Regions from separate parts of the Streptomyces sp. NPDC002935 genome, predicted to be linked through region 1. Evidence: riboswitches for the same ligand, from Rfam matches in the RefSeq annotation. Region 1 holds a riboswitch; each other region holds the start of a gene.
The links. Region 1 has a riboswitch for S-adenosylmethionine ahead of ABZX90_RS17440 (putative leader peptide). Riboswitches for the same ligand answer to the same signal wherever they lie in the genome.
Positions count from the first base shown of each region.

Region 2: it holds a riboswitch for S-adenosylmethionine, as region 1 does, so the genes downstream of both, ABZX90_RS38130 (aminotransferase class V-fold PLP-dependent enzyme) here and ABZX90_RS17440 (putative leader peptide) in region 1, are expected to answer to the same signal.
Region 3: it holds a riboswitch for S-adenosylmethionine, as region 1 does, so the genes downstream of both, thrC (threonine synthase) here and ABZX90_RS17440 (putative leader peptide) in region 1, are expected to answer to the same signal.

Region 1 covers NZ_JBEXNW010000011.1:168,097-175,267, reverse strand. The annotation lists gene ABZX90_RS17455 (MFS transporter) at 161-1,582, opposite strand; gene ABZX90_RS17450 (hypothetical protein) at 1,755-2,027, shown strand; gene ABZX90_RS17445 (glutathione S-transferase C-terminal domain-containing protein) at 2,043-2,807, opposite strand; gene ABZX90_RS17440 (putative leader peptide) at 2,919-2,984, opposite strand; SAM riboswitch class IV at 3,021-3,110, opposite strand; gene ABZX90_RS17435 (hypothetical protein) at 3,311-3,445, shown strand; gene ABZX90_RS17430 (amino acid ABC transporter permease) at 3,613-4,617, shown strand; gene ABZX90_RS17425 (amino acid ABC transporter ATP-binding protein) at 4,716-5,480, shown strand; gene ABZX90_RS17420 (ABC transporter substrate-binding protein) at 5,660-6,685, shown strand; gene ABZX90_RS17415 (LLM class flavin-dependent oxidoreductase) at 6,760-7,171, shown strand, end outside.
Region 2 covers NZ_JBEXNW010000043.1:49,417-56,587, forward strand. The annotation lists gene ABZX90_RS38105 (NlpC/P60 family protein) at 1-157, opposite strand, end outside; gene ABZX90_RS38110 (NYN domain-containing protein) at 627-1,976, opposite strand; gene ABZX90_RS38115 (hypothetical protein) at 2,011-2,250, opposite strand; gene ABZX90_RS38120 (rhomboid family intramembrane serine protease) at 2,404-3,159, shown strand; gene ABZX90_RS38125 (Lrp/AsnC ligand binding domain-containing protein) at 3,202-3,483, shown strand; gene ABZX90_RS38130 (aminotransferase class V-fold PLP-dependent enzyme) at 3,523-4,881, opposite strand; SAM riboswitch class IV at 5,071-5,187, opposite strand; gene trpD (anthranilate phosphoribosyltransferase) at 5,273-6,337, opposite strand; gene ABZX90_RS38140 (cytochrome bc complex cytochrome b subunit) at 6,476-7,171, opposite strand, start outside.
Region 3 covers NZ_JBEXNW010000042.1:40,580-47,750, reverse strand. The annotation lists gene ABZX90_RS37725 (NADH:flavin oxidoreductase) at 1-536, opposite strand, end outside; gene groL (chaperonin GroEL) at 811-2,436, opposite strand; gene ABZX90_RS37715 (cold-shock protein) at 2,828-3,031, opposite strand; gene ABZX90_RS37710 (MoaD/ThiS family protein) at 3,474-3,749, opposite strand; gene thrC (threonine synthase) at 3,746-5,053, opposite strand; SAM riboswitch class I at 5,071-5,227, opposite strand; gene ABZX90_RS37700 (glucosyl-3-phosphoglycerate synthase) at 5,433-6,377, shown strand; gene ABZX90_RS37695 (trehalose-6-phosphate synthase) at 6,456-7,171, shown strand, end outside.

The DNA.
Region 1 (7,171 bases):
CGCCGCTCAGCGGCTGCGCGCTGCCGAGGCGCCACCGTTTCCGCCAGGGCGAAGCCGACCGGGAGCGCGCCGCCTCCGGGCGTCCCCGATTCCGATGTACCGGTCCTTCGCGGTGAGGGTGACGCTGCCGTCAAGGCCAGTTCGGTACCCGACCGAGGAATCAGCCGTCGTACCGTGCCCGGGTGCCCACCGTGTTGCGCGCGTCGCCGGTGGTTCGGGGAAGGAGGAACGCGGCCGTGAGTCCGAGGAACCCGAGGACGGCGAGGGTGACCATGGCCGCGGCGTAGGAGCGGGTGGTGAACCCGGCGATGAGGATCGTGCCGGCGACGGCTGTGCCCAGCGACGAGCCGAGGTTGGACACACAGCGCGACAGGCCGGAGATCTCGCCCTGTTGGGCCTCGGGGAAACTCGACTGGACGATGTTGACCGATGGGGTCAGCATCACGCCCAGGCCCAGTCCGATCAGCAGGAGCCCGGGTGCGAAGGCCCAGGCGCTGGAGAAGCTGTAGACCGTGGCGATCAGGACGGCGACGCCGGCGATCGTGACGACGAAGCCCGCGATGATCAGCGTGCGTTGGGGGCGGCGCTCGGCGAGACGCTCGGCGGCCAGCGAGGTGGTGAGCAGGCCGAGCGTGGCGGCGGTGAAGATGACGCCGGTCGCGATGGCGTCGTAGCAGCGCACCACTTGGAGGTAGGCGGCCACGGTGAACGACGACCCCATGAGCAGCAGCCATTGGATGTTCTGGGTGATGAGGCCGAGGTTGGAGGTGTGGTTGCGGAACAGGCTGGTGGACAGCAGCGGTTCCTTTCCCGCCGCCTCGCGGGCGCGCACGGAGCGGAAGAACCACAGCAGCGTCAGCGCGCCGAGGGCGAGCAGTCCGGTCATCAGCCAGAGGCTGTTGTCGGCGGCCAGGATGCCCATGACGATGAGGACGAGACCCGTGGCCGAGAGGACGGCTCCTACGGTGTCGAACGGGCGTGTCGGATCGGGCGGAAGCGGGTCCTCGACGTGCCGGCTGAGCACGATGATCAGCGCGACGACCAGGGCCTGGAACACGAATGCGGCCCGCCAGCTGATCCACGACGTGATGAGTCCGCCGATGAGCGGGCCGGCCGCCGCGCCGATGCCGCCCAGCGCCATGATGACGCCGAAGGCCCGGGCGCGGGAGGTCATGTCCGGGAAGAGGAGTGTCGTGAGGATGTAGACGGGCGGGATGAGCAGCGCTGTTCCGACGCCTTCGAGAATCGAGTTGCCGAGGATGAGGACGCCCAGGCCGGGGGAGACGGCACTGAGCAGGGCGCCGACCCCGTACACCGACAGGCCGGCCAGGAAGCAGCGTTTCCGGCCGTAGCGGTCTGTCAGCTTGCCGCCGGGAATCATCAGTGCGGCCATGACGAGCAGGAAGACCGTGATCGCGATCTGCACGCCCTGGACGGTGGTGTCGAGGTCCTCGCTGATGTCGTTGATCATCACGTTCATGTTGGAGCCGGCGAAGCTGCAGATGAACTGTGCGAGGGCGAGCGGGGCGAGAACCCGGCGCTGTGCGACCGACGGCCGCGTCGACGCGTCTGTGTCAGCCATCGTCATTCCTTCTGGCCGCCGGACGTGTGGTGGGTTGTCACGCTCCTACGGTCATAGCCTGCGTCGAACGCCGCCGGACCGCACGTGGACGGGGGCAGACCGGTGGACCCTCTCGACAAGTGCTCTGCGTACTGGGCATGCGCTGTTTCCGGGGATGGGACAGAGTGGGGCCATGGGCCACCTGTGGATGACGTGGTCGATCGAGGGAGTCGGGTCGGCCGGTCAGAACGTCGCTGACGTGGAGGCGGCCTGCCGTGCTCTGATCGGCTCCGTCGAGCGGTCGCGCCGCGCCTTCGACGTGCCGGAGCCGTGGGAGGCGCTCCGCGCGTCGGCGCTGATCCTGCAGGACCAGATCCTGGGCTCGGGACGCGAGGCCCTCGATCAGGGCCGGGAATGGACCTCGACCATGAGAGGCCTGAGCATCGTCCTGATTCCGCGCGGTTGAGCGGGGAGCCGAGCACTACCTCGTTGCCGCCCGGAAGGCGGGGTGGTCGCCGAGGCGGCGTACGTAGTCCTGGAGCCGGGGGTATGAGCAGAGAGCGCCGGCCGGGTCCAGTCGGGTGAGGGCCACCCACGCGTCCACGTCCGCCGCCGTCAGGCTCTCGCCCAACACGTAGGGCCGGGAACCGAGTTGACAGTCCAGCAACTCCAGGGCCGCCGAGAGTTCCGCGGGCCGGGCGGACGGGGTGACGTCGCGGTCCAGCAGGTCGCGGAGGGCGTCGATCTCCGCGGCAAGGGTCGGTGGACGCAGTGTGGAAGGACGGCCCGCGCTGTGACCGGAGAGCAGGCCCGCGAGATCGCGGAGAATGTCGGGGGTGTCGTTGCTGACGATGCGTCCGCTCCATCGGTCGCACAGCGCGGGCGCCGTCAGGGGGCCCTCGTAGTGGTGCTCGGTGGCCTCGTACGCGCGGCGCAGTGAGGCGAAGGCCTCGGGTGTCCCGGCCGGGTGCGTCAGGAGCGTGGTGGCGACCGATTCCTTCAGACCGAGCAGGTCGAGGGTGATCGCGATGCGCAGCGAGAGCGGACAACTCTCCGACAGATACAGCTCGTAGCGGTGCGGTGCCGGGTAGAAGCCGCCGGCCAGGCCGACGCCGATCCGGCTGTGCGTGCTGCGCGAGAGGGCGGACGGGGTCGCCAACTTGAGGCGAAGGTCCGAGGGGAACGAAACCTGGTCACAGGCACAGGAGTTGACTGTGCCGGAAGTGCGCGAAGCTGTCTCGGGCATGACTCTCCCTTGGGGAACGAGGAAGCCACCGCCGCCTTGTGGGCACCAGCGGCCGAATGCGGAGCGACTGCGCTTGTCGCGCCGGTCCGGATCGAACGGACCGGCTGCGGATCAGTAAGCGCTGGAGACACGCAACAGATCGATGTGCAAGCGCCTCGTCAAGCCGTTCCTGGGCATTCCCACCGGTCCCACCTCCGGGGCTCGCGAGACGCGAGACCACGCTTGCCCCGCCGCACCGGCGGGACCCGGGGCACCCCGTCGCGGTGGAAGGGTTGCCTGTCAGCGGGCCGGGGCCGATGACCACATGAGCGGACGAACCCGCACCGTGGGCGCTGACAATCGTGACCGTCCACGCCAGTCTCGGCGCGCCCTGTGACGCCGTCAAGAAGGCCGGGCGCGCGGTCTCACCTGGTGGTCACCCGCATTGACATTCTTTTCGGGGCGGGCCTAACGTGCGGCGCACAACGGGATGCCCCAGGGCCGGAGAGACGACGGTGACGGCGATGTACGCAGCAGACGGGACGACCGCATGGCGGCGCCTCGGCCGCGTCGTGCTGTGCGCCGACCGCTCCGTCGACCTGCTGCGCGTCAACAGCGCGCTGTGTACGGTCATGTGCCGCACCGTCAGCCGAGGCTGACGGTTCTTCCGGTTCTCTGACGACCACTGCTGCCGCGGTGTGTCCTTTCCCCGTCCAGCCCCCCGTTCCGCGTGTGCCCGTGCGGCGCCTCGTGCTGAGCCGTCTTCCGCTCCGCGTCGCGCTGCCGCTTCCGTGGTCCGGGGAGTCCGAATCCGCTGGAGCTCTCCATGAGTCAATCTCCCGGCACCGCTGTGTCCTCCGGATCGGCACCGCTCGCCGAGACGATCCCCCGTACCGACCTCCCCGCCCCGCCCAAGACCCTGACGGCTCAGCGGGTCCTTCCGCTCCGGCGTCCCGGCCGCCATCTCGTCACGGCCGTCGTGCTCGTCCTGGTCGCCCAGATCACCCATGGGCTGGTGACCAATCCCTTCTACCAGTGGGACCGGTTCCAGTACTGGTTCCTCCGCCCGACCATCCTCGACGGCCTGCTCATCACCCTTGAAGTCGCCGTCTACAGCGCCGTGTTGGGCCTCCTCGGCGGCATCCTGCTCGCCCTGGCCAGGCTCTCCCCTAGCCCGGTGCTCCGCGCGGTGAGCTGGGTCTACACCTGGCTGTTCCGGTCGGTGCCGCTGATCGTGGTCCTGCTGTTCCTCTACAACTTCAGTGCGCTGTACCAGACGTTGAGCGTGGGCGTGCCCTTCGGCCCGGCCTTCTTCACCTTCGACGAGTCCCGCCTGGCCACCGACATGGCCGTCGCCGTCATCGGACTGAGCCTCAACGAAGCGGCGTACGCCTCCGAAGTGGTGCGCGGCGGCATCCTCTCCGTCGACCAGGGCCAGCACGAGGCGGCCTCCGCCCTGGGCCTGCCGAAGCGGTACCAGTTCGCGAGGATCGTCTTCCCGCAGGCACTGCGCTCCATCACCCCCAACTACGTCAACCAGCTGATCGGTCTGATCAAGGGCACCTCACTGGTCTTCTACGTGTCCCTGCTGGACCTGTTCGGCTCCGTGCAGAGCATGGGCAGCACCTACCCCGGCGACATCGTGCCGCTGCTCCTCGTCGCCACCGTCTGGTACCTGATCCTCACCAGCGTCGTGTCCGTCATCCAGTTCTACGTCGAGCGGCACTACTCGCGGGGCGCGCTGCGCACCCTGCCGCCGACCCCGCTGCAGAAGGTGCGGAACGGTCTGCGCGAGATGCGGGCCCGAGTCCGGAGGGAGACGGCGATATGACCGGCGACAGGGATCGGACGAGCACCTGGACACGGAGGGCGCGTGCCGCGCAGGCGACGGACACGGCTTCGACGGCCGAGAACGCCGGAGCGCTCCAGGTGCGGCCCGCGGCGCTCCAGGTGCACGACGTGCACAAGTGGTACGGCACCCAACAGGTACTGAACGGCGTGGAGTTGACCGTCCGGCCGGGGGAGGTGACGGTGGTCGTCGGGCCGTCGGGCTCCGGCAAATCCACCCTCCTACGCGTGATCAACCACCTGGAGAAGCCCGAGATCGGCCATGTCAGTCTGAACGGCGAGCTCATCGGCGTACGCAGGCACGGCGAGCGTCTGAAGGAGCTGAGCGAGCGGGTCATCCTGGCCCAGCGCGGCCGGATCGGATTCGTCTTCCAGAACTTCAACCTCTTCCCTCATCTCACCGTGCTGGACAACGTGGCCGCCGCTCCGGTGGCGACCGGCAAGCTGTCCAAGCCCGACGCCCAGGAGCTGGCCCGCGATCTGCTCGCCCGCGTGGGGCTCGCGGACAAGGCCGCCGCCTATCCACGGCAGTTGTCGGGCGGACAGCAGCAGCGCGTGGCCATCGCCCGAGCCCTCGCCCTGCGGCCCGGTGTCATCCTCTTCGACGAACCGACGTCCGCGCTCGACCCCGAACTGGTCGGGGAGGTGCTCGCCGTCATCAAGGACCTGGCCGACAGCGGCACCACCCTCGTCATCGTCACCCACGAGATCGGTTTCGCCCGCGAGATCGCCGACCGGGTGGTGTTCATGGACGCCGGCCGCATCGTCGAACAGGGCCCGCCCGACCAGGTGTTGGACCATCCGCGACAAGAGCGCACCAGGGACTTCCTGAGCAAGGTGCTCTGACCCTGCCCTCCCTGGCACACAGCCAGGCACCCTTCGCGTCCCTGGAGCGAAGCCGGACACCCCTCGGGGAGATGCTCCGGCCTCGCCGTCCGCAGCACACAGCGAGGCACCTCCTCCCCGAATCCGCGGCCCGCCGGGACCGCGCCCCACATCTCATCGCACACCTGACAAGGACAGCCATGCGCACCCTCAGCCCCAACAGCAGACTTCTCCGCGTCGTCACCGCCTCGGTGGCCGTCGCCTCCCTCGCCACCTCCCTCGCCGCGTGCGGGGGAGACAGCGACGCGGCCACCCGGACGCGGAGCGACTCGGCCGGAACCCTCACCATCGGCGCCCTCTCCAACGGCGCGGCCAAGGAAACCCGGGTGAAGGTGTCCGAGGTGAAGTCGATCAGTGCCGAGCTGCCCAAGTCCGTGGCCGAGAAAGGCACATTGGTGGTCGGCGTCGGCGCCCTGCCCGCCGGATCGGCGCCGTTGAACTACGTGGGACAGGACCAGAAGACGCTCACGGGGACCGAACCCGACCTGGGCCGACTGGTCGCCGCGGTCCTCGGGCTGAAGCCGGTGGTGAAGAACTCGACCTGGGAGAACCTGTTCGTCGGCGTCGACAGCGGCAAGGTCGATGTCGCCTTCTCCAACGTCACCGACACCGAGGAGCGCAAGAAAAAGTACGAGTTCGCCTCGTACCGGAAGGACAACCTCGCCTTCGAGGTCCTGAAGAAGAGCACGTGGAACTTCGACGGCGACTACCGGAACCTGGCGGGCAGGACCGTCGCCGTGGGGGCCGGCACCAACCAGGAGAAGATTCTTCTGGAGTGGAAGGCGAAACTGGCCAAGGAGGGCAAGAAGCTCACCGTCAAGTACTACCAGGACAACAACGCCACGGCCCTGGCGCTGTCCAGCGGGAAGATCGACGCCTCCTTCGGCCCCAACCCCGCCGTCGCCTACCACGTGACCCAGAACGCCAAGACTCCCCACCCGACCCGCAACGCGGGCCAGTTCTCCGGCGCGGGTGCGACGCTCCAGGGGCTGATAGCGGCCACCGCGAAGAAGGGCAGCGGGCTCGCGAAGCCCGTCGCCGACGCCATCAACCACCTGATCGAGAACGGCCAGTACGCGAAGTGGCTGGCCGCCTGGAACCTCTCCAACGAGGCCGTCGGCACCTCCCAGGTCAACCCGCCGGGCCTGCCGCTCGACAACTCCTGACCTGTTGCCCTCGCGGCCGCCCCCGTCCACCGGGGGCCGGCTTCCTCGTACGGTCGATCAGGAAGGCACCTCCCGTGTCCTCGTCACCCTCTTCCCTGCACCTCGCCGTCGCCCTCGACGGCGCCGGATGGCACCCGGCCGCCTGGCGCGAGCCGGTCGCCCGCCCCCGTGAACTGCTCACCGCCGCCTACTGGACCGACCTGGTCACCGAGGCCGAGCGCGGCCTGCTCGACTTTGTGACCATCGAGGACGCGCTCGGCCTCCAGTCCTCGTCGCCCACCGAACCGGACGGCCGCACCGACCAGGTCCGCGGGCGCCTGGACGCCGTCCTCATCGCCGCGCGCGTCGCGCCGCTGACCCACCACATAGGTGTGGTGCCGACCGTGGTGGCCACACACACGGAGCCGTTCCATATCTCCAAGGCCATCGCGACCCTCGACTATGTGAGCACCGGACGCGCGGGCCTGCGCGTACAGGTCACGGCAC
Region 2 (7,171 bases), on a different contig from region 1:
GCTTGTCGACCTTGGTCTTGACCTCGTCCTTGTTGGGCTTCTCGGACGGCGCGGCATTGGCGACGTTGGCACTGAGAGCAACGGCGGCAGCGGCGGCGGTGGTGAGCACGGTCACACGGGTGCGGCTCGGCTGCTTGGGTCGACGGTGGGACGCCACGAAGGCGAGCTCCTTCTTCCTCCAGCCGCCTGCCGAATACGCCGACGGGCGGTGCCCCTCCACCGTCACTCCTCATGAGTGATCACCCTAGTTGGAGGTTCGAGGCATGACCCTAGTGACCTTCTTGTGATCAGTTCAAATCCAAACCTGAAAATTCTTTGTCAGGAGCACATTCTTTGCACTCAACTCACCTGCAGTGATCCGCGCTTGACACTACGTCGCGTGAAGGTCAGGCCAATTCGGGCATCAAGCCCACAAGTTACGCATGGTGTGTAGAGACACTCATGCGACTTAGGCCGCGGATCGCCGTCCACGCGAAACCCGTGGTCCGGCGCGGGACATGACCCTCCCCGAAGCGCGCGAGAACACGCACGAAAGGGGGCGTACAGACGAAGACGCACGAAGCGAGACGTACGGAGGAAGACGGACGAAAGGGAACACCTGGAAGGGCGTGCGCGGCGGGAGTCGCTCAGCCGCGCGAGAAGCGCTTGAGGAGCACCACCGACGCCACCGGCCGGGCGCCCGCCTTGGCGATGCCGTCGGCCACCTCGCGGTCGGTCGAGACGACGATGACCGGCCGCCCGGGCGGCTCAGCCCGCACCAGCTGACGGATCAGCTCGTCCGCCGTGACACCGGGCTTGGAGAACAGCACCCGCACCCCGCGCGGCGGCGCGAGCAGCACGGGCGCGGCCAGCTCCGCCCCGTCGAAGACACAGGTGACCTCGGCCCCGGTCTGCGCGGCGAGCTGCGAGAGCTGTCCGAGGAGCCTCAGCCGCTGCTTCTCCAGCGGCATCTGGGGATAGCCGGTCTTGGTGACGTTGTAGCCGTCGACGACCAGATGCGCCTGGGGCAGCGCCAGCAGCTGGTCCAGGATCGCGGGGTCGTTCTCTGACAGCGCGCGGGCGGCGATGTCTTTGGGGGTCATCCGTCCCGGTTCGACCGCCTCCACGGTCTCCGCGGGCCGTACGGAGATGGGGGGCAACGCCAGCTCCCGGCGCAGACCCTGGGCCGCTTCCAGCACGGTGTCGAGCAGCAGCCGCACGCGCATGTCCTCGACGCTGCGCCCCTCGCGCGCCGCCTTGCGCGTGGCCTCCAGGGCGGCCTCGGCCTCGGAGAGGCGCGCCTTGAGCCGCCGGCTCTCGCTCTCGGCGGCGGACACCTGGACCTGGCTCTCCGCCTTCGCCCCGTCCGTCTCGGCCTGGAGCTTGCGCAGGGCCGCCTCGCCGCGCTTGACGTCGCTGAGGGCGCTGCGCAGTTTGCGGTGAAGCGATTCCGCTTCCTTCCTGGCCGCTTCCATCTCCGTGCGCAGCCGTTCGGTCTCGGCCCTCGTCTGCGCGCGGGCCTCCGCGAGTTCCTCGCGCAGCCGCTCCAGCTCGGCACGGTTCTCGTCGTCGGCGCGCTCGGCGTCCGCCCGCAGTGCCTCCTCGCCCGCGGCGGTCACCAGCTTCACCCAGCCCGCGGTACGCAGAACATAGGCCGCGGCCGCCACGTCCAGCGGATCCGCGGCCGGGGGCGGCGCGCCCGACTCGAGGGCTCCGACGATCTCCGCCTGGGCCTCTCTCAGCTTCTCGGCGATGCGCTGTCTGAACAGCGGGTCCGTCTCCAGCGCCGCGGCCATGGCGTTACCGGCGAACTTGGCTCGCCGGTTCGGCGCGAACCGGGCGTACTGCCTCAACTGAACAGGCAGTTCGGCCACCGTCAGCCCGCCGAAACCGTCCGAGACGATCTGCACGACGCGTCGGCGCACGCCGTCGGGCAGCGGACGGTCGAGCACCTCGGCGGTGCCGTCGTCCGGCTCCCCGCCTGTGGTCTCCACCATCCGTCACCCCAATATCCGTGCGGGGCCCGCTCCCTCAGGAGCCGGCGCCCGGCCTGTCCACGAGTTCCACCTGATCCACCGCGTTGCACCAGCGGCACCGCACCGACTCGATGGTCTCACTGACCACCTCGCGCTCCTCGACCTTCGGCTCACCGGCCAGGTCGAGGTGCACGTACTCGACGACCTTCGAGGAGCGGGTCACGTCGAAACGCGTGAGGTTGCCGCAGAGGGCACAGCGCCAGCGCGTCTTGGCGTCGGGCAGGGGAACTGTCATAGGGCAGTCGCTTTCCTTCTAGTGTCCGTCCAACGCCGGTCTCCCGGCGCATGTGGCTCGTAACCCTACGGCCTGGCGGGTACTCGACGCTCGGCTGTCCGCGGCGGCGAGGCGGCCTGTGTGCTTCGGTCCCGTTACGTCATGCTCTGCACCATGATCGGCAATTGGAGTACGGCGGTCGGCAGGGCGCTGCGGGGTCAGTCGGCGCCGGTGACGTACGGGCTGATCGTCCTGTGTTGTCTGATCTTCGTGATCGGTCCCGCCTCGGGCCTCGATCCCGCGTACGGCACCGGGGACGAACTGCTGGTCGCCCAGCGGGCGTACTTCCGCCGCTGGGGCGTGGTGCCGGCGGACCTGTTCGGCGGGGCCCCGCGCGAGGCGCTCACCCCGGCCACAGCCCTGTTCATCCACGGCAGCTGGCTCCACCTTCTCGGCAACATGCTCTTCTTCTACGTCTTCGGGGCGATGACCGAGGAACGCATGGGCCATGGGGAGTTCGCCCTCTTCTACATGGGCTGCGGATATCTGGCCCTGCTCGGCTACGCCGCCGCCAACGCCACCTCGCAGCAGTCCCTGGTCGGGGCCTCCGGGGCGATCTCCGCCGTGCTCGGCGCGTTCCTGTACCTGTTCCCCAAGGCCCGGGTGACCAGTCTCTTCCCGTTCCTGTTCTTCCTGCCGCTGCGGTTCCCGGCCTGGGTGGTGCTGCCGTTCTGGTTCGCCCTGCAGTGGCTGGCGGCGGGCCGCAGCGAATCGGGCCCCGGGGTCGCCTATCTGGCCCACCTCGTGGGCTTCTCCGCGGGTTTCGTCTACGCGTGGGTGCGGTTCGGCCGCCGTACGACCGCCGCGGCCTCCCTGGGGGCGGTGCCGGGGCCCCCGGCGGAACAGCCGGGCCAGGTGGACCGCGAGTAGGGTGAGATCCCCAATAGTGGCCCCCGAGGGAGAGAACAAGCCGTGATCACCGCGATCGTCCTCATCAAGACCAGCGTGGACCGGATCCCCGAGATCGCCGAGTCGATCGCGTCGCTGGAGAGCGTCAGCGAGGTCTTCTCCGTCACCGGCACCTACGACCTGATCGCCATGGTCCGGGTCAAGGCCCACGACGACCTCGCGGACGTCATCCCCGGCAGGATCAGCAAGATCCCGGGCGTCGAGGCGACGGACACGCATGTGGCGTTCCGTACATACTCCGAGCACGACCTGGAGGCGGCGTTCGCCATCGGTCTCGACTCCTGACCGACGGAACACCGCCTCCGGGCGGTACCGGCGCGGGGGTCAGACCGCCGGGACGCAGCGGCCGTCCTCGGTGCGGTACTGCCACCGGGCGCCGTCCCGGACGAGTTCGCGCACCGCGCGGACGAAGCGCTCGACGTGCTCGTCGGGGGTACCGGCCCCGAAGCTGACGCGGATGGCGTTGAGGGACTTCTCGCCGGGGGCCGCCTCGGGGGCGCCGCACTCCCCCTGGGTCCCCGGGTCGCTGCCGAGCAGCGTGCGGACCAGCGGGTGGGCGCAGAAGAGGCCGTCGCGGACCCCGATGCCGTACTCGGCGGAGAGCGCGGCGGCGAAGTGCGAGCTGTTCCAGCCCTCGACGACGAAGGAGATGACGCCCACCCGCGGGGCGTCGTCGCCGAAGAGGGAGAGGACCCGGACCTCCGGGACCTCGGCGAGACCCGCGCGGACGGTACGGATCAGGTGCTGTTCACGGGCGACGAGGTTGTCGAAGCCCTCGTCGGTGAGCGCCTTGCAGGCCGACGCGATCGAGTACGCGCCGATGACGTTCGGCGAGCCGGCCTCGTGCCGGGCGGCGCTGTCGTGCCACTCCACGTCCACGCCGCCGTCCGCGCGCCGGGCGACCTTGCGGCTGGCGCCGCCGCCCGCCAGGTACGGCTCGGCCTCGCGCAGCCAGTCGGAGCGGCCCGCGAGGACACCGGAGCCGAAGGGCGCGTACAGCTTGTGCCCGGAGAAGGCGACCCAGTCGACGTCGAGGTCCTGGACCGACACCGGGTGGTGCGGGGCGAGCTGAGCGGCGTCCAGGACGATCCGGGCGCCGTGGGCGTGCGCGGCGGCGGCCAGCTCACGCACCGGCCACAGCTCCCCGGTGACGTTCGAGGCACCGGTGACGCAGACCAGGGCCGGTCCGTGGTCACGGGCGGCGAGGGCGCCCTCCAGGACCGCGACGGCCTCGCCCGGGGTGCGCGGGGCGTTCAGGTACGTCACCCGGGCGTCGCGCCACGGCAGCAGCGAGGCGTGGTGCTCGGTCTCGAAGACGAAGACCTGGCAGTCGGCCGGGAGAGCGGCGGCGAGCAGGTTGAGCGAGTCGGTGGTGGAGCGGGTGAAGACGACCTGGTCGCCGGCGCGGCAGTCGAGGAACTCCTCGACGGTCCTGCGGGCGTTCTCGAAGAGGTCGGTGGACAGCTGCGAGAGGTAGCCGGCGCCCCGGTGGACGCTGCCGTAGTACGGCGCGTACGCGGCCACGTCGTCCCACACCCGCTGAAGGGCGGGCGCGCTGGCCGCGTAGTCGAGGGCGGCGTAGGTGACCTCGCCGCCGGTGACGAGCGGGACGGTGACATCCCGGCCCAGAACGGCCAAGGGGGCACAAACGGTCTGGTCGGCGGCAACGGTGGAGACAGACATGGCGAGCTCCTGTGAGAGGCAGGCGGGATCACCGCGCGAGCCGGCCGCCCGGAGGCAGGGCTCAGCGCAGGAAAGGGTGAAAAGGGTGTGCGGAGGTGGGGCTCGACGCCCTATCGCATTCGCTTGCTCACAGAAGGCTCCCTCGAACGACCAGGACCCCTGGTTGCATCCGCCCGGAAGGGCGGGAGGGGTCCGCGCTTGCCGTAGGCCTCGCTGCCTACGACCTGGTCTTCACCCGGGGCACCCCGCCACGGACGGAGGGTTGCCGGACAGCCGGCCGGGGCCTGATGGCTGTCACTCATGACCTGATACAGCATCTTGCCAGAGGATCATCCACGCGCAAGGCGCAGTCCGGATTCTGGACTGCGCCTTGCTCCGTGTCATGGGTGGATCAGGCGTTGCTGGCGGCCACCCAGCGGTCCAGGGTGCGCTTCGCGGCGCCGGAGTCGATCGCCTCGGCCGCCTTCTCCATTCCGTCGCGTAGCTGGTCCGCGAGGGGCGCGCCGGTCGGCGACAGGGCCACCAGGGCCGCCGCCGAGTTCAGCAGGACCGCCTCCCGTACGGGCCCCTTCTCGCCGTCCAGCAGGCGCCGGGCGACCTCCGCGTTGTACGAGGCGTCGGCGCCGCGCAGGGCCTCCACCGGGACGATGTCGAGCCCGACGTCACGCGGGTCGAAGCGCTCCTCGGTGACCTTGCCGTCGCGGACCACCCAGACATGGGAGCCCGCAGTGGTGGTCAGCTCGTCGAGGCCGTCGTCACCGCGGAAGACCAGCGAGGAGTTGCCGCGCTCGGCGAACACACCCGCCACGATCGGCGCCATGCGGGGGTCGGCGACTCCGACCGCCTGGGCCCTCACCCGCGCCGGGTTGGTCAGCGGGCCGAGCACGTTGAAGGTCGTCCGGATGCCCAACTGGCCGCGTGCCGCCGCCGCATGACGCAGCGCCGGGTGAAACTTCACCGCGAAGCAGAAGGTGATCCCGGCCTCTTCGGCCACCTCGGCGACCCGCTTCACCGTGAGCTGGAGATTGACGCCGAGCTTCTCCAGGACGTCCGAGGAGCCGGACGCGGAGGACGCGGCCCGGTTGCCGTGCTTGACGACCTTGGCGCCGGTGCCGGCCACGACGATCGAGGACATCGTGGAGATGTTGACGGTCTTCGCCCCGTCGCCGCCCGTGCCGACGATGTCGACGGTGTGTCCGGGCACTTCGATCACATTGGCGTGCTCGTACATCGCCCGGACGAGTCCGGAGATCTCCTGGACGGTCTCGCCCTTGGCCCGCAGGGCGACCATGAACCCGGCGATCTGCGCGTCGGTCGCCTCGCCGCGCATGATGCGGTCCATCGCCCAGGCCGTGTCGTCCGCGCTCTGGTCGCGGCCTTCCAGCAGGCCGTTCAGTACCTGGGGCCAGGAACGGACCGCCGCGGTGTCGCCTCCGGCGGGGTTCACAGCGCTCATGGTCGCTCCTGGGTTCGTAGGTGACGCGAAGGGACTCACCCCTTGCGCGGGGTGAGTCCACCCTATCCAGCCCGCGAGACGGCAAAGAGCCCCGTCCATTGCCTGGACGGGGCTCTCGCCGTGGCGAACTACCGGGGATCAGTGGTGGCCGTGGCCGCTCGTGATCTCCTTGTACTCCTCGACGGTGGGCTTGGGGATCTGGTTGTCCTCCCCGTAGAAGCCCTCGCTCATCTTGGCGCGCAGCTTCTGCGTGCCCGAGACCTTGCGCTCGACACCGTTCTCGTCGACCGTCGGGCCGATCTCGGCCGGCTTGTACTGCTCGTGCGCGGTGAGCGTGTGCAGCGCGTCCTGGCTGAGCGGCTCGTGGACCTCGATGAACTCACCGTGCGGCAGGCGCTTGATGATGCCCGACTCGCGGCCGTGCAGCACCTTGTCCCGGTCCCGGCGCTGGAGGCCGAGGCAGATCCGCTTGGTGGCGATGAACGTGAGCACCGGCACGACGAAGAACGCGATCCGGACGAACCAGGTGATCGAGTTGATCGACAGGTGGAAGTGCGTGGCCCAGATGTCGTTGCCGCCGCCGACGAGCAGGACGAAGTACCAGCTGATCCAGGCGGCACCGAACGCGGTCCGGGTCGGGACGTTGCGCGGGCGGTCCAGGATGTGGTGCTCGCGCTTGTCGCCGGTGACCCAGGACTCGATGAACGGGTAGACCGCGATCGCGACCAGGACCAGCGGGAAGATCACCAGCGGGATGAACACGCCCAGGACGAGCGTGTGGCCCCAGAGGTTGATCTCCCAGCCCGGCATGACACGGATCAGGCCCTCGGAGAA
Region 3 (7,171 bases), on a different contig from region 1:
GCACCGTGCAGTTCGACACCGTCGAAGCCGATGCGCTCGGCATCGGCGGCGGCCTTGGCGAACGCCTCGATGACGTCGTCGAGGTCCTGCTGGGTCATGCTCTTGCCGGTGACCTCGGCGCCCTCCTTGTAGAGGCCGGAGGGGCCGACGGGCGGGGCGTCCGTGAAGGGCGGCTCGCCCGCCTTGCGGACCATGCCGATGTGCCAGAGCTGCGGGACGATCGTGCCGCCCGCCGCGTGCACGGCGTCGGCGACCTTCGCCCATCCGGCGAGCTGGTCCTCGCCGTGGAAGCGCGGCACCGCGTCGCTCTGTCCGGCCGAGTCGTGGCCGACGTAGGTGCCCTCGGTGACGATCAGGCCGACGCCCGCGGCGGCGCGGCGGGAGTAGTAGCCCACCACGTCCTCCCCCGGTACACCGCCCGGCGAGAACATCCGGGTCATCGGGGCCATGGCGATCCGGTTCGGGACGGTCAGGCCGTTGATCGAGACGGGACGGGACAGGATCTCGGCTGCGCGGGTCGCGGCGTCAGCGGTCACGTGGGGGCTCCTCGGCGGGGTGGTCGGTATGACGTCGTGGTCGGCGAGGCAGGAGATTCCATGCGGTATGTGCACATGCATCGACTGCTCTTCAGCGACAACCGCCGCACCGGGCACGGCATTCCGCCACGTCGCGAACTGCCGCTGTGATCCGGGCCACGCTCACGGGGAGGGAACCCGGCCGCAGGGACTCGGAAAACGCCCGAGGGCGGCACCCTCCCTCTCGGGAAGGTGCCGCCCTCGGAACGTCAGGACGATGATCGACCGGGGTCGATCAGAAGTCCATGTCACCGCCCGGCATGCCGCCCGGAGCGCCGCCGGCAGCGGCCTTCTCCGGCTTGTCGGCGATGACGGCCTCGGTGGTGAGGAACAGCGCGGCGATGGAGGCGGCGTTCTGCAGAGCAGAGCGGGTCACCTTCGCCGGGTCGATGATGCCTTCGGCGATCATGTCGACGTACTCACCGGTCGCGGCGTTCAGGCCGTGACCGACGGGCAGGTTGCGCACCTTCTCGACGATGACGCCACCCTCGAGACCACCGTTGACGGCGATCTGCTTGAGCGGGGCCTCCAGGGCGAGCTTCACGGCGTTGGCGCCGGTCGCCTCGTCACCCGTGAGCTCGAGCTTCTCGAAGACCGAGGAAGCCTGGAGCAGAGCCACGCCACCACCGGCGACGATGCCCTCCTCGACGGCCGCCTTCGCGTTGCGAACGGCGTCCTCGATGCGGTGCTTGCGCTCCTTGAGCTCGACCTCGGTGGCGGCACCGGCCTTGATGACGGCCACGCCGCCGGCCAGCTTCGCCAGACGCTCCTGGAGCTTCTCGCGGTCGTAGTCCGAGTCCGAGTTCTCGATCTCGGCACGGATCTGGTTGACCCGGCCGGCGACCTGGTCGGCAGAGCCGGAGCCGTCGACGATCGTGGTCTCGTCCTTGGTGATGACGACCTTGCGGGCGCGGCCCAGCAGGTCCAGACCCGCGTTCTCCAGCTTGAGGCCGACCTCCTCGGAGATGACCTCGCCGCCCGTGAGGATGGCGATGTCGCCGAGCATGGCCTTGCGGCGGTCACCGAAGCCCGGAGCCTTGACGGCGACGGACTTGAAGGTGCCACGGATCTTGTTGACGACCAGGGTCGACAGGGCCTCGCCCTCGACGTCCTCAGCGATGATCAGCAGCGGCTTGCCGCCCTGCATGACCTTCTCGAGGAGCGGGAGCAGGTCCTTGACGTTCGCGATCTTGGAGTTCGCGATCAGGATGTACGGGTCGTCGAGGACGGCCTCCATACGCTCCATGTCGGTGGCGAAGTACGCCGAGATGTAGCCCTTGTCGAAGCGCATGCCCTCGGTGAGTTCCAGCTCCAGACCGAAGGTCTGGGACTCCTCGACGGTGATGACGCCTTCCTTGCCGACCTTGTCCATCGCCTCGGCGATGAGCTCGCCGATCTGGGTGTCGGCGGCGGAGATGGAGGCCGTGGAAGCGATCTGCTCCTTGGTCTCGACATCCTTGGCCTGCTCAAGGAGGGCACCGGAGACAGCCTCGACGGCCTTCTCGATACCGCGCTTGAGGGCCATCGGGTTGGCGCCGGCGGCGACGTTGCGCAGACCCTCGCGCACGAGCGCCTGGGCCAGCACGGTCGCCGTGGTCGTACCGTCGCCCGCGACGTCGTCCGTCTTCTTGGCGACTTCCTTGACCAGCTCGGCGCCGATCTTCTCGTACGGGTCCTCGAGCTCGATCTCCTTGGCGATGGAAACACCATCGTTGGTGATCGTGGGCGCGCCCCACTTCTTCTCGAGGACGACGTTGCGGCCCTTGGGGCCAAGGGTGACCTTGACGGCGTCGGCGAGCTGGTTCATCCCGCGCTCGAGACCGCGCCGTGCCTCCTCGTCGAACGCGATGATCTTGGCCATGTGAAGTGGTCCTCCCGGACGGGGTGGATTGCTCCGGATCGTGCCCGCGCCCGCGACGGACGGCCTGCAAGCCTTGTGGTTCCTTGCCCCACAGGCCCGCGGGCCTCACTGGCCCGATCCAAGTTCTGTCACTCTCACTGGGAGAGTGCTAACGCCAATGATTAGCACTCGACCCCTGCGAGTGCAAGCGCCTCTCGTGAAAACGGGCCCCACGAGCGGCCTCCGTACGGGCCTCCGGGCGCAGCCTCCGCGCGGCGCCCGAGAAGGCGCTCGCGGGCGCGCGGGCGCGCGCAGGACAGCGGAGGGCGGCCGAGGACGCACGAGAGGCCCGCATCCCTGGTGGGATGCGGGCCCCCCGGCGTGAGTGCGTCGGTGGTCGTTCGCGCCCGGATCAGACGGCGAGTTTGACCATGTCCGCCTGCGGACCCTTCTGGCCCTGCGAGATTTCGAACTCCACTCGCTGACCCTCTTCAAGGGTGCGGTAGCCGTCCATCTGAATCGCGCTGTAGTGCACGAAGACGTCCGCACCACCGTCGACCGCGATGAAGCCGTACCCCTTCTCCGCGTTGAACCACTTGACGGTGCCCTGAGCCATGCCTAACTCCCCTATTACTGGCCCTTGCACAGATCCACACTTCGCGGATCCGGGTCAAACCTCACCCCCCCAACGGTTGGGGGTGTGCGCCGGAACGCGTCGACCGCGGCTGAATGTATCTGTCCAACTGCCGTCTGCAACAGGTCAATCGGACGAGAATTCTGGGCATGGCTGATCGCTGATATGCGGAGAATGTGCAAGGATTCAGGGCAAGTCGGGCCCCGTAAATGCCATAAACGGCTCAAATAGGCGGGGCAGTTTGGCTACTTCTTGTCGGATGCCGGGCAAGAACTCATATGCGTCCGGCATGAAACCAACATCGAAAGCGAAGCGACTTCCCCAACTGTAGCGCGCTCAACCCTACAGAATTGCCCCCTCCGTTTCTCTCACGGAGGGGGCAATTCGATGAACTCAGCGTGTTCGGCATTACCGAGGGTAACGATCAGCCTCCGGCGACGGCCGGAATGATCGAGACACCGACACCGTCCGGGGTCGCCGTCTGAAGGCCCTGCTCGAACCGGACGTCGTCGTCGTTGACGTACACGTTGACGAAGCGGCGCAGCTTGCCCTGGTCGTCCAGAACGCGCGCGGCGATGCCCGTGTGGTTGCTCTCCAAGTCGGCGATGACCTCGGCGAGGGTCGTGCCCTCGGCCGACACCTCGGCGGCGCCCCCGGTGTAGGTGCGCAGGATGGTGGGGATGCGGACGTTGACGCTCATGATGCGAGGCCAGCCTCTCGGAAGGAGTCGAGGTTCGGGCGGATGGTCGCGGTCAGCCCGGTGTCCGAGGCCACCGCGTCCAGAGTCTTGAGGCCGTCGCCGGTGTTCAGCACGACCGTGGTGAGGGTCGGGTCGAGAAGACCGTTCTCGATCAGCTTGCGGGTGACGCCCACGGTCACACCACCGGCCGTCTCCGCGAAGATGCCCTCCGTGCGCGCGAGCAGCTTGATCGCGTCGACGATCTGCTCGTCGTTCACGTCCTCCACCGCACCGCCGGTGCGCCGCGCGATGTCGAGCACGTACGGCCCGTCCGCGGGGTTGCCGATGGCCAGCGACTTGGCGATGGTGTCCGGCTTCTGCGGCCGTACGACGTCGTGGCCGGCCTTGTAGGCGACGGACACCGGGGAGCAGCCCTCGGCCTGCGCGCCGAAGATCTTGTACGGCTTGTCCTCGACGAGCCCGAGCTTGATCAGCTCCTGCAGTCCCTTGTCGATCTTCGTGAGCTGGGAGCCGGAGGCGATCGGCACGACGAGCTGGTCGGGGAGCTTCCAGCCGAGCTGCTCGCAGATCTCGTACGCCAGCGTCTTGGAGCCCTCGGCGTAGTACGGCCGCAGGTTGACGTTGACGAAGCCCCAGCCCTCGCCGGCCGGGTCGCCGATCAGCTCGGAGCAGAAGCGGTTCACGTCGTCGTAGTTGCCCTGGATGCCGACGAGCTCGCCGCCGTAGACCGCGGCCATGACGACCTTGCCCTGCTCCAGGTCGTGCGGGATGAACACGCAGGAGCGGAAGCCGGCGCGGGCCGCCGCGGCGCCGACGGCGCCGGCGAGGTTGCCGGTGGAGGAGCAGGAGAGGGTGGTGAAGCCGAAGGCGCGGGCCGCTTCGATGGCCTGGGCGACGACGCGGTCCTTGAAGGAGTGCGTCGGGTTGCCGGAGTCGTCCTTGACGAAGAGCTTGCCGGCGTCGACACCGAGCGCGCGGGCCAGGTTGTCGGCCTGGACGAGCTTGGTCCAGCCGGGGTTGATGTTCGGCTTCTCGGCCACGTCCGCGGGGACGGGCAGGAGGGGCGCGTAGCGCCAGATGTTCGCGGGTCCCGCTTCGATGCGCTTGCGGAGCTCCTCGGTTTCGTAGGCCGAGAAGTCGTAGGCGATCTCCAGCGGGCCGAAACACTCCTCGCAGGCGAAGACCGGACCGAGCGGGACGCGGTGCCCGCACTCGCGGCAGGAAAGCGCCGCGGCCGGGCCGAGGTCCACCGCTTCGGCGGAGCTCACGGAGTTCGTGGTGCTTGCAACTGTCTGCGCAGCCATGGAGGCGAGGCCCTTTCTCCTCATCTTCCTCACGACGCACTTCGCCGTGAGACGGATTTGGCACCTTCCCTAGCCGGGAGCCTCGCGACGCGATCGACATCGATCGGTACGAGACCGGCTGGAGGGTTGCCGGGGCTTCATCGGGCCGTATCCCTCTGCCCCTCTGGATGAGCGGTATTTAATTGTTGGACTGTTGAACGCGATACGTACCGACGATCCAGGACATGCGATGGTCATCCGCGTTGTTCAAGACTGTAACCGAAGGCCAGGACAGTTGAGATAGTCGTCCGAACCGCGAGACGACGGCAATCGATCTGCCGCTGGCCGCAGCGGGCACGCTGATGAGAGCGTGTGATCAGACAGTGAGGAGCCGCAGACCGTGCTGAAAGAAGTCGAAAGCTGGCTGGGCACACGCTCCTGGTCCCTGACCGACCGCCCGCTCCACAGGCTCATGGCCGCGAAACGCATCACGGGGTCGACGGTCAGTGTCGTGCTGCCCGCGCTCAACGAGGAGGAGACGGTCGGCGAGATCGTCGCGATCATCCGCCACGACCTGATGCAGCAGGTACCCCTCGTCGACGAGATCGTCGTCGTCGACTCGGGCTCGACGGACCGCACCTCCGCGGTCGCCGCCGCCGCGGGCGCGAGAGTCGTGCACCGCGACGACATCCTCCCGCGGATTCCGGCAGTGCCCGGCAAGGGCGAGGTGCTCTGGCGGTCACTGCTCGTGACGAGCGGGGACATCGTCTGTTTCATCGACGCGGACCTCAAGGAGTTCTCGTCCGACTTCGTCTCCGGAATCGTGGGCCCGCTGCTCACCGACCCCGGCGTCGATCTGGTCAAGGCCATGTACGACCGCCCGCTGGGCGGCGCCTCGGGACAGGGCGGCCGGGTCACCGAGCTGATGGCCCGCCCCCTGCTCAACATGCACTGGCCGCAGCTCGCGGGCTTCGTCCAGCCCCTCGGCGGCGAGTACGCGGCCCGTCGCTCCCTGCTCGAACAGCTCCCGTTCCCCGTCGGCTACGGCGTGGAGTTGGGCATGCTCGTCGACGCCCTGCACCTGGTGGGTCTGGACGCCCTCGCCCAGGTCGACGTCGGCGTCCGCAAACACCGCCACCAGGACGGCCAGGCCCTCGGCCGGATGGCCGCCGCGATCTACCGCACCGCCCAGCTCCGGCTGGCCCGCGGGCACCTGATCCGCCCCGCCCTCACCCAGTTCGAGCGCGGCCGGGACGGTTTCCAGCCGCGCACGTACTCGGTCGACACGGAGGAAAGGCCACCGATGACCGAAATCTCCGAGTACCAGCGGCGCAGAGCCGCGTAGACCAGCCCGACCGGCCGGCGATCGCATACGGCCGAAGGGAACGTTTGAGCGTTTCGACACGGGGCTAGGTTTCGAGGCATGGCTTCAACGCACGGTGCCCACCGGATTCTGGTCGCGTCCAACCGCGGCCCGATCACCTACGAGGTACGGGAGGACGACTCGCTGCACGCCCGGCGCGGCGGCGGCGGCCTCGTCTCGGGACTCTCGGCGATCGGGCCGGACGCGGGCGCGCTATGGGTGTGCTCGGCCCTCGGCGACGGCGACCGGGAGGCGGTACGGCGCGGAGTCGGCGAGGACGGCGTGCGGATGCTCGCCATCGACGCCGAGGTGCACGCCGACGCGTACAACGGCATCGCCAACTCCGTGCTGTGGTTCGTCCACCACATGCTGTACCAGACCCCGCTGGAGCCGGTCTTCGACGCGGAGTTCCGGCGCCAGTGGGAGTCGTACCGGACCTACAACCGTGCCTTCGCCGAGGCGCTGGCCGAGGAGGCCGCCGAGGGCGCCTCGGTACTGGTCCAGGACTACCACCTGTGCCTGGTGCCGGGGATGCTCCGCGAGCTGCGCCCCGACCTGCGCATCGGCCACTTCTCCCACACGCCGTGGGCACCCGAGGACTACTTCCGGATGCTCCCCGACGACATCCGCGCGGAGCTGGTGGGGGGCATGCTCGGCGCGGACCGGGTCGCGTTCCTGACCTGGCGGTGGGCGACGGCCTTCATGCTCTGCGCGGAGAAGGCCGACCCCGAGCGCTACTGCGCGACCTGGCCCTCGGGCACCCCCAGGGCGATCGA